2 regions of the Rossellomorea sp. FS2 genome follow, and region 1 is predicted to be linked to the other one. Evidence: a T-box and tRNA genes for the amino acid it is inferred to sense, from the RefSeq annotation. Region 1 holds a T-box; the other holds one or more tRNA genes.
The links. The T-box of region 1 lies ahead of ACNA6I_RS01705 (valine--tRNA ligase). A T-box ahead of a tRNA ligase gene usually reads a tRNA of that ligase, here a tRNA-Val.
Positions count from the first base shown of each region.

Region 1 (5,656 bases):
GTATATAGACTGGTATATTTCCAAAAAGACGCTGTAGTAATAATAACCGTCCGCATGGCGCGGACGGTTATTTTTTATGGGAAATTCATTCCTCATGCCACACTTGAATGGAAAGCTCGAGCGTCCCGGCAAACCTTGAACGGTTCGGTTACATGGGATATACGATGGTGAGTCACATTGGATGGGTGGCCGTCATGGATGTTTAATTTGTGGGTTGATATTTAGTGAAAAGGATTCGCCTGAGGATCAAGACGATCAGGCAGAGTGCATACAGGAAACTGACAATCATCAGAATAGTGACTGCGAGTGGGGCATGCTGAAACCCATAGATCAGCTTATCAAGATCAGAAATATCGCGTGGGGTCATGGCGTCTTTGCTGAATATGAGCATTTCACTCCAATTGTCCTCTAGCATCAAGTAACTCGCTATCCAGCCGAAGGTGAAAAAGGTGTATGAAAAAATCCCCAAAGACAGTATCAACTGAAAAAATGTGAATGGTTTATTCAAAAAGATCCTCCGCTCCAACTTTCATTCTTTTTGTTTAAATTTACCATCCGTTGATGGGAGATGCAATCTGCTTTTTTCTGCATGGATCTCACGGAGCTATCAGCATGGAGTATCTCGCCGTGAGAATAGGGACGAATGACACACTTGGCGTCATCTCAAAGAAAAGCACATACGCCATTTCCCCTTGAACCCTCTATCGTGCAGGCAGTGTTTAGGAGGAGGAGCCTTCGGGATTTCCGGAAGTTCACAAACAGTATCATATTCTTTCATGCGAGCCCATATAGTGATAATGGCATTGTTTGTTATTTCTTTGCTTAATGAAAGGAGGAATTTCTTTGTCGCAGCAATCGAGTCTACGATTTTCCCTGGAAGAATCGATTTGGTTTAAAAAAGGACAGGAAGTTGAAGAGTTATTATCCATCTCCTTAGATCCACATATAACGATACAAGAACAAGAGCAGTATATCCTCATAAGAGGCAGCCTGGATCTGTCCGGTGAATACCTTCCGTCCTCGGTGAGGGATGATGATGAAGCTTATGAGGTGGATGAGATCCTGGAGGCAAGCGGCAAGTACGTCCAGATGGTGGAGAGCCGCGAGAAAGGGGAGCTGGAGTTCATTCATTGCTTCCCGGTGGATGTGACGATCCCGAAGAACCGGATCGAGAATCTGGAAGATATCGATGTGTATGTGGAGGCATTCGATTATGCCGTCCCTGAAAATGCCTGCATCAGGCTGAATGCCGACTTGACCATCACAGGGATCTTTGGTGAGCAGCAGGTGCAGACGCCTGTAGAAGAAGAGCTGTATGAACCGATGTACCGTGCCGTCGACACGATGGAAGAAGTGGGGGCTGAAGAAGCGGAAGAAGTGGAAGTGACGCTGGAGACGGTCGTACCTGATTACGTTGAGCAGCCGCCGAGGGAGGAAGAATATGATGTCTTCACCCTTTCTCCTGCCTATGAGGAAGTGGAAGAAGAGGAGGAGCCGGAGGAAACGGAACCTTTCGTGCTTGAAGGAAGGGTGACGCCTGAAGAGGAAGAGATCCCGGTCCAGATCCAGTATGAATCATTCCCTGAACCAGAAGCGATGAGAAGCGAGAAGATGTTTGAGCTCCCGGAACACGAGCTGAGTGAATCATCCGAGGATCAGTCCTATCAGCATCAGGCGCAGGAGCCTGTCCAGCCGCCTGTTCAACTCCCGGTCCAAGAGGTCATGGAGGCAGAGGAGGAGGAAGAGGAAGAATCCTCTTCAAGCTCCGAGGTCGAAGCGGCGAAAAAATCCAAAGGCAAGAAGAAGAAATATGATTCGATATCCCTAACGGATTTCTTCGCCCGGAAGGAAGAGGAGCGGGGTGCCACGCTCCGGGTGTGCATCGTCCAGGACGGTGATACCCTTGATTCCATCGCAGAGAAATATGAACTGACGATCCCGCAGCTGCTGAGGGTGAATCAGCTTGAGGCCAATCAGGACGTGTACGGCGGTCAAGTGCTGTATATCCCGCCTGAAGAGCCAGCTTTTCGGTAAGGGTGCAATGGAAGCCGGACTGACGCGTTAGGGTTGGTCCGGCTTTTTTAGAGTATACAGGCAGAAGGTGATAAACATGGAACAACCCCTGGAAGCATTGAGGCCCGTACTTCAGCCGTATGGCGTCGAACCTTATTTCGTCGAGAGCTTCGGCAAGATCTACAAGGTGTTTTCGAATAAGGGGACCCTTGCCGTCAAAAAGCTCTCTCCTCAAATCGGGGTGGATTTTGTCCGCAACATCCAGACCCTTTTCCAAAGGGGGTATAACCGCATCGTGCCGATTTATCCCACGCTGGACGGCCGCTATGCGGTATGGAATGAGGGAAGCCTTTACTACGTGATGCCCTGGCTCATCAATCAGGATAGGGAAGATCGCTTCGAGAAGCACCAGAAGCTGTTCAGGGAGCTTGCACGCCTTCATACCCTCTCCTCCCAGGAAGTGAAGATTGATAAAGAAGAGCGGGAATCCCATTACGAATTGCTCACCACACGATGGGAGAAAGAACAGCAGTTCCTCGATGAGTATATTGATACATGTGAGCGGGTCACGTATATGTCGCCGTTTCAGTACCATTACTGTATGTATTATAAAGATGCGTCGCAGGCGCTGAAGTTTTCCAGGAAGATGCTCGATGAATGGTATGAGGAAACGAAGGAGCTCGAGAAAGTACGGACGGTCATCACCCACGGGAAGGTTTCTTCCGAGCACTTCCTGTATGATGATAGGGGAATGGGGTATTTTCACAACTTCGAGCAATCCAAGGTCGCCTCCCCCTTCCATGACCTCCTCCCGTTCCTGTCCAGGACGTTGAAGACGTATCCGAAGTACTATGAAGAATGCGTGGAATGGCTCAACACCTATTTTCATCATTTTGCTGTCCGGAATGAGGAGAGGCAGCTGTTCATGAGCTATCTTGCCTATCCGAGCTCCGTGATCGCCGTGGTGGAGAAATATTTCCACACCCCGAAGCATAAACGCAATGAGCGAAAATCACTGAAGAAGCTTCAGCGTCACTATTGGCTCCTGAAAAATACGGAGTACGTGGTCATGCGGCTGGATGAAATGGAGCGGCAGAAAAAAGAAGCGGAAGAAGCATCCTCTTCATAAGAAGCGCCCCGGACAGGATCCGGGGCTTTGTTTTTTTATATCCAGTCGAAATAGATGGCAGCGGCTATCGCAAGGAAGAGGGTCAGCAAAAGGACGTCGAACGTGGAGGGGATCAGGATCGTGCGTATCCCTTGGAATATGGTGAAGGGGACGATGAATTGCTTGCATATGGCGCGGGTGTTCCTCAGCCAGGGGGGCTGGGTATGGGAGCTGAATTTCTTCATACCGGTCACTCTCTTTCCTGGGTGATTTCACTACTGTATCCTATGAAGGGTGAGGGAAATGGTGTCAGACGGGCTTTCCGGTGAATATTTTGCGGGGAAATGGGCGATAATGATTGACGAACCTGAATCAAATCTTATACTATAATAAATAACTATATAACATGTAAATGCAATGAACAGGAAGAGTACGTTGAACCTGGCATTCAGAGAGGGAGGCATATGCTGAGAGTCTTCCATGCCAAGACAATGGAATGTCGCCTGAGAGCAGTTCCCGTGAACTTTTAGTAGTGGGAACCGGTTAAAAGCCGTTATGGGTCTTTGAGAGCCTGGGGAAACCCGGGAATTAAGGTGGTACCGCGAATGAGAGATCCTTCGTCCTTTTTATAGGACGGGGGATCTTTTTATGTGTACCCAGGGCCCACATGCATGCACGAAATGGAGGAAAACCAATGGAAAATCAAGAGTTATCAATGCCGACAAAATATGATCCCAAGGCGATCGAGGATGGCCGCTACAAGTGGTGGATCGATGGGAAGTTCTTCGAAGCGACACCCGATGAAGGGAAGGAACCATACAGCATCGTCATCCCGCCTCCGAACGTAACCGGAAAGCTTCACCTCGGTCACGCGTGGGATACGACCCTTCAAGACATCCTTACGCGCATGAAGCGCATGCAGGGCTACGACGTCCTCTGGCTTCCGGGCATGGACCACGCCGGGATCGCGACGCAGGCAAAAGTAGATGAGAAGCTGCGCAATCAGGGCATCTCACGCTATGACCTCGGCCGCGAAAAGTTCGTGGAAGAAACATGGAAGTGGAAGGAAGAATATGCTTCCCACATCCGTGAGCAGTGGGCGAAGGTCGGCCTCGGACTCGATTACAGCCGTGAGCGTTTCACCCTTGATGAAGGATTATCCGATGCCGTACGCAAAGTATTCGTCGACCTTTACAACAAAGGGCTCATTTACCGCGGTGAGTACATCATCAACTGGGACCCGGCAACGAAAACGGCCCTGTCAGATATCGAGGTTATCCACCAGGACGTTCAAGGCGCCTTTTACCACATGCGCTACCCATTGAGCGACGGCTCCGGTCATATCGAAATCGCCACCACGCGTCCTGAGACGATGCTCGGTGACACGGCTGTTGCCGTTCACCCGGAAGACGACCGCTACAAGCATCTCATCGGGAAAACCGTGATCCTGCCGATCACCGGCCGTGAGATCCCGATCGTCGGTGACGACTATGTGGACATGGAATTCGGTTCAGGTGCGGTGAAAATCACGCCTGCCCATGACCCGAATGACTTCGAGATCGGCAATCGTCATGACTTGCAGCGTATCCTCGTGATGCATGAAGACGGATCCATGAACGAAAGAGCCGGCAAGTACTCCGGTATGGACCGCTTCGACTGCCGCAAGCAGATCGTGAAGGATCTTCAGGAAGACGGTGTCCTCTTCAAAATCGAAGAGCATCTACACTCTGTCGGCCATTCTGAACGAAGCGGTGCCGTTGTCGAACCGTACCTTTCCACTCAATGGTTCGTAAAAATGGATCCCCTTGCCCAGAAAGCCGTGACGCTTCAAGACGGAGAAGAAAAAGTGAATTTCGTTCCGGATCGCTTCGAAACGAGCTACCTCCGCTGGATGGAGAATACGCGTGATTGGTGTATTTCCCGTCAGCTATGGTGGGGTCACCGCATCCCGGCTTGGTACCACAAGGAAACGGGTGAGATCCACGTTGCCCATGAGGCACCTGAAGATAGCGAAAACTGGGTGCAGGATGAGGACGTTCTGGATACATGGTTCAGTTCGGCACTATGGCCGTTCTCCACAATGGGCTGGCCTGATCTTGAAGCGGAAGACTTCAAACGCTACTACCCGACCAATACCCTCGTGACAGGCTATGACATCATCGGATTCTGGGTATCCCGCATGATCTTCCAGGGACTGGAATTCACGAATGAACGCCCATTCAAAGACGTGTTGATCCACGGTCTCGTACGCGATGCCGATGGCCGCAAGATGAGTAAGTCCCTTGGAAACGGCGTAGATCCCATGGATGTCATCGAGAAATACGGAGCTGATGCCCTGCGCTACTTCCTCTCAACAGGAAGCTCCCCTGGTCAGGATCTGAGATTCTCATTCGAAAAGGTGGAATCCGTTTGGAACTTTGCCAACAAGATCTGGAACGCATCTCGATTCGCCTTGATGAATATGGACGGCATGACCTATGACGAAATCGATCTTTCAGGTGAGAAGTCGGTTGCAGACAAATGGATCCTCACCCG
Region 1 covers NZ_JBLRVS010000001.1:309,828-315,483, forward strand. The annotation lists gene ACNA6I_RS01680 (peroxiredoxin) at 1-37, shown strand, start outside; gene ACNA6I_RS01685 (DUF4306 domain-containing protein) at 203-508, opposite strand; gene spoVID (stage VI sporulation protein D) at 844-2,034, shown strand; gene ysxE (spore coat protein YsxE) at 2,111-3,142, shown strand; gene ACNA6I_RS01700 (hypothetical protein) at 3,178-3,366, opposite strand; T-box leader at 3,530-3,749, shown strand; gene ACNA6I_RS01705 (valine--tRNA ligase) at 3,816-5,656, shown strand, end outside.

Region 2 (5,656 bases), 1.3 Mb from region 1:
GCATTCACTCAGACGGACATCGCTTCTTATGCCTCTGAAGGAACACAGATGTTCAAAGACAATAAAGTAGAGAATGCCCGCGGGATTGCAACACTCTATCCTGAAACCATCCAAATCGTCACAACAAAGAAATCCGGAATCAAATCGGTTGAAGATCTTAAAGGGAAGGTCGTATCAGTCGGTGAAGCCGGATCCGGTACACTCCTTAATGCAGAGCAGATCCTTGAGGTTCATGGGATGAAGCTTGATGATCTTGAAGCCCGTAATCTTTCATTCGATGATTCAACAACAGGTATCCAGGATGGCACGATCGACGCCGCCTTCATCACTTCCGGAACACCTACAGGTGCAGTAGAGGGGCTTGCAGCGACTCAGGATATCACCATCGTTCCTGTCTCTACTGATAAAGCAAAAGAATTGATCGAGAAATATCCTTATTATGCAGAGGATAAGATCCCTTCAGGAACATACAGCAAGGTCGATGAAGAAATCCCGACCGTCGCTGTACTTGCCATGCTCGTTACGAGTGCAGATATTCCTGAAGATGTCATCTATGATGTAACGAAGGCGATCTTTGAAAACACGGATGATATCAAACACGCAAAAGGAAAATTGATTTCTGCTGAAAACGGCCTCAAAGGAATGGGGATTGAATTACATCCTGGAGCCAAGAAATATTTTGATGAAAAAGGCATTTCAGAAGAATAAAAGTCTTTTAAAACGTTTGAAAGGGATAGACCTGACTCTCGGGTCTATTCCTTTGTTTTGATGTAAGAGGTGAGAACGAATGAAGAAATTCATCGTGATCGGAGTGCTCCTGTTATTGACAATGGCGATATTTGTGCCGTTTCAGGAAAGGTTGTCGGTGGAATGCCTGTCGAAAGAGGAAAAGACGTTGTTTGTGAAGCTTCCCGAGGACCTGACGTTCTCGATTGAATATACGCATTCGATCCATCTATCCGAGGTACAGGAATTTTACAAGATAAGCGGGAATGAAATCACTCAACACGCCCTGCTTTACGAAGATACGTCAATTGGTATGCCTTCGGATGCAGTGGGGGACGAGGTGTTCAGTCGGACGGAAGACGGTAAGTATCTGATCTCGAATATGGAGCGTTCGTTTCCCTACATCGATCTTCAGATTGGAAGAGTGGTGGCCAATCATCGATTGGAAATAGGGAAGTCTGAGTATGAACTATCAGGATTTTTCGGTAAGGGTGAGTTCGTTCGTTTTCAGTGGAAGAGGGCTTCACTATTTGCACAATGGAAAGGAGTGACTGTTGATGGAAAAAGATGAAAAATTCGAAACGTTGACAGAGGAACAACAGCGGGAGCTGCTTGAAAAATACGATCCCGAATCTTCTACTCGAAAGCTGGAGAGCGGATTCTTCAAATGGGTCATTTTTTACGGATTATTGGCATTTTCATTATTTCAGTTAGTGGCATCGATCTTCCAATTCATTCCACGACAGCTATTATTATCGATCCATCTTGGATTTGCGCTATCATTGGTCTTTTTGCTGTTCCCGGCGAGGAAGAAGAATCTGAAGAAAAAGAAAGTGGCTTGGTATGATGTGATCTTATCGGTCATTTCCATCGGAATCGGCGCGTATTGGCCGCTGATGCAGGATGATATCGTCAGCCGTGTCGGTATGATGACATCCCTTGATTTCTACGTTGGGTTTGCGGCCATGATCCTTGTATTGGAAGCCACAAGGCGTGCTGTCGGTCTTCCTATTACGATCATTGCCACATTGTTCATCCTTTATATGTACTATGGCAGACTCATGCCTGGATTCCTTGCTCACAGGGGATTCGATTGGGATGATATCGTCAAGACGATGTTCTTTACAAGTGAAGGGATTTTGGGAACTCCTTTGTATGTGTCGGCCACGTTCATATTCCTATTCCTGCTATTCGGGGCCTTCCTTGTGAAGACGGGGGTCGGGCAATATTTCAACGATCTGGCAGTAGCCATTGCCGGTAAAAGGATCGGTGGACCTGCAAAAGTGGCGATCTTCTCGAGTGCATTGCAGGGAACCATCAGTGGAAGCTCGGTTGCGAATGTCGTCACATCCGGTTCCTTCACGATACCAATGATGAAAAAGCTCGGCTACCGTAAAGAGTTTGCCGGAGGTGTAGAGGCTGCCGCTTCTACTGGAGGGCAGCTCATGCCTCCTGTCATGGGTGCCGCTGCCTTCCTAATGGTAGAGTTTATCGGTGGGATTTCCTACTGGGATATCGCCAAAGCAGCGGCGATCCCGGCAGTCCTGTACTTTACGGGGATTTGGATCATGACCCACTTCGAAGCGAAACGCGTCGGTTTACGGGGATTATCTGATGAAGAAATGCCGGATAAGAAAGAAGTATTCAAACAGATCTACCTCTTGCTACCGATCCTTACGGTCATCATTCTGCTAGTAAGCGGGATGAGCGTCATGAGAGCGGCTCTTTGGTCCATCGTGGCGACAGTCGTGATCAGCGGGATCAGGAAAGCGACGAGGATCGGATTCAGAGATGCCATCGATGCGTTGGTAGATGGGGCAAGGACCGCGCTATCCGTTGCCGTGGCAACCGCATGTGCCGGCATGATTGTCGGGGTGGTCACGAAGACCGGACTCGGGCTGACAATGGCCAACGGTCTGGTTGATCTGGCGGCAGACTTGACCAATACCACTCAAGGGAAATTGATCCTGACGCTTGTCTTTACCATGATTGCTTCCTTGATACTCGGGATGGGCTCACCGACGACAGCGAACTATGTCATCACGTCCACAATCGCTGCCCCGGCCATCATCCTTTTGGGCGCACCTGAATTATCCGCCCATCTCTTTGTTTTCTATTTCGGAATCGTGGCGGATATTACACCTCCTGTTGCACTGGCTGCCTTTGCCGCGGCAGGGGTGTCGGGAGGGGAACCGATCAAAACGGGGGTCAATGCGGCGAAGCTTGCCATAGCCGCCTTCATCATTCCATATATGTTCGTCCTCTCTCCTGAACTCCTGATGATCGATACAACGATCCCTGAATTGCTTTGGGTCGTATTCACGGCCATTACCGGTATGATTGCCATTGGTGCAGGTATCATCGGCTATTGGTTCAGACGGATGTATGCGATTGAACGCCTGTTCGCCGTTGCAGCAGGGCTTATGCTCATTTATCCGGAAGGAATGTCGGATATGATCGGATTGATCACGTTCATCGTCCTCATCGGTCTGCAGTTCTTCGTAAAGCGCGAAGACAAAGTGTTGAAAGCTACAGCTTGAGAAAAGAAAGACCGGGTGTCTGCGCCCGGTCTTTTTACCATTTACCCGGATCTTTCTTTTTTGGGAGTGGACTCGAGGGAGACGGCCAGGATGCCGTCTGTCTTGAATGTACGGGGAGCTTTTCTGAGATAACAATACGCTTCAACCGTATGTTCTGTGAAGTGGTGGACGAGGATCTTTCTTTTGGTAAAGCATTCACCGTCGAAATAGATGATATCGATTTTGATTCCTTCATTCAGGGAACGGGCTATCAATTTCATGGCGTGAGACCTCCTTCATCCTAACAGCCTACGCGCAGAATGCGGCTTTTATTCAGGGAGTGGACCTGATAAGTAAGAAGAAAAATTATTTTCGCAAAACATGTTGACTTTTAGCGAAAATCTTATATAATTTAATTTGTACCTTACATAAGCGACCTGTTAGCTCAGTGGGAGAGCACTTCCTTGACAGGGAAGGGGTCGGGGGTTCAAGTCCCTCACAGGTCATCGCCAAGAACGTTTCCCTTCGGAAGCGTTCTTTTTATGTTGAAAATAACCAAAAATAAAATAAAGGTCTGACTTCTATCGGATTGGCTTGATTAATGAGCGCATACCTGTTATTCTATAGAAGAATTATTTTTGTTCGGTATGTAAGGGAAGAACAAGATTTGCTTTTCGCCTGATATCGCAAGAATAGTAATAATTTGTGCACAAGCACGTAGGAGGCAACAATTATGGAAAACGGTAAAGTGAAATGGTTCAACGCAGAAAAAGGTTTCGGTTTCATCGAAGTTGAAGGTGGAGACGACGTTTTCGTACACTTCTCAGCGATCCAAGGCGAAGGTTTCAAATCTCTTGACGAAGGTCAAGAAGTATCTTTCGACATCGAGCAAGGTGCTCGCGGACCACAAGCAGCTAACGTTGTAAAACTTTAATTTTACATTCCAGGAACAGGCTCCCTCGGGGCCTGTTCTTTTTTTGTGCCATCTTCATCTCTGCTTCCCTTATAAGTTCAATTGGCAGAATAGTTAAAATCCGATTTCAATTTCTCCTATTTACAGGTAATATGGGGTTATGAACAGGGAGAAAGGATTGATTGCTGTGAGAGAAGTTGTCATTGTCGAAGGAGTACGCACGGCTGTCGGGAAGAAGAATGGAGCCCTTGCCGGAACACGGCCTGATGATCTTGCCGGCTATCTGTTGAGGGGATTAATGGAGAAGTCGGGTGTTTCACCTGGGCTTGTAGAGGATGTGATTATGGGGTGTGTGACCCAGTCAGGAGAGCAGGCAGGGGATATTGCAAGGGTGGCTGCCCTTATAGCCGGTTTTCCCGTTGAAGTGCCCGGGGTCACGATCGATCGGCAGTGCGGTTCGAGCCAGCAGGCGGTCCACTTTGCTTCACAGGCCATCCTTTCAGGCGATATGGATGTCGTCATCGCCGGGGGTGTGGAAAGCATGAGCCGTACACCCATTGGATCGAATTTTGCCGGTGCCGGGCTGAGTGATGAGCTGAAAGAACGACATGAGATGATTCATCAGGGGATATCGGCAGAGCGCATTGCAGAAGTGTATGGCTTATCGCGGAATGAACTCGATCGGTTTGCCTTAGCCAGTCATAAGAAAGCTGTTTTGGCCAGGGAGAGTGGTTACTTCCAGGAGGAGATCCACGCCATAGGGGTAGATGGAGGAGAGTTCCTTGAGGATGAAGGGCCCCGGCCGGATACATCCTTGGAGGCGCTGGGAGGGCTTCGTCCGGTGTTCAGGGAAGGTGGCATCATTACGGCAGGGAATTCGTCGCAAATCAGTGATGGAGCAGCAGCCCTCCTCCTTATGAGCAGGGATAAGGCCGTATCACTCGGATTAAAGCCCAGATTCAAGGTCCATACGAGAGTCGTGGTCGGTTCAGACCCGACGCTCATGCTCACAGGGCCGATCCCTGCTACAAAGAAGGTATTGGAGAAGTCAGGTATCCCACTTTCCGAAATCGACGTATTCGAAGTGAATGAAGCCTTTGCACCCGTAGTGCTGGCGTGGCAGAGGGAGATCGGGGCGGACCCTGCCAAAGTCAATCCGAATGGAGGAGCCATTGCCTTGGGGCATCCCCTTGGGGCAAGCGGGGCCAGAATCATGGTGGGCATGATGCATGAGCTTGAACGTACTGGGGGGCGATACGGCCTCCAGACGATGTGTGAGGGTCACGGAATGGCAAATGCAACAATCATCGAAAGAATATGAAAGAACCCGGTCCTCAAAAAGGGCCGGGTTCTTTCATGCTCGGCTCATGATCTTGATGTAATCATGAATGAATGCTTCATAATCGATGGAGAGATAAATGTTCGGTGAGTGAAGCCCAGGTTTTGAATCCGGGCGGAAATCTGCATTCGATTGCCCCCTGAATGGTCCTGCTGTTTC
Region 2 covers NZ_JBLRVS010000001.1:1,626,179-1,631,834, reverse strand. The annotation lists gene ACNA6I_RS08480 (TAXI family TRAP transporter solute-binding subunit) at 1-708, shown strand, start outside; gene ACNA6I_RS08475 (DUF1850 domain-containing protein) at 788-1,297, shown strand; gene ACNA6I_RS08470 (TRAP transporter permease) at 1,284-3,266, shown strand; gene ACNA6I_RS08465 (hypothetical protein) at 3,308-3,526, opposite strand; tRNA gene ACNA6I_RS08460 (tRNA-Val) at 3,680-3,751, shown strand; gene cspD (cold-shock protein CspD) at 3,979-4,179, shown strand; gene ACNA6I_RS08450 (thiolase family protein) at 4,346-5,479, shown strand; gene ACNA6I_RS08445 (nucleoside hydrolase) at 5,513-5,656, opposite strand, start outside.
Region 2: it has a tRNA-Val gene. The T-box ahead of ACNA6I_RS01705 (valine--tRNA ligase) is inferred to sense a tRNA for this amino acid. The anticodon was not compared.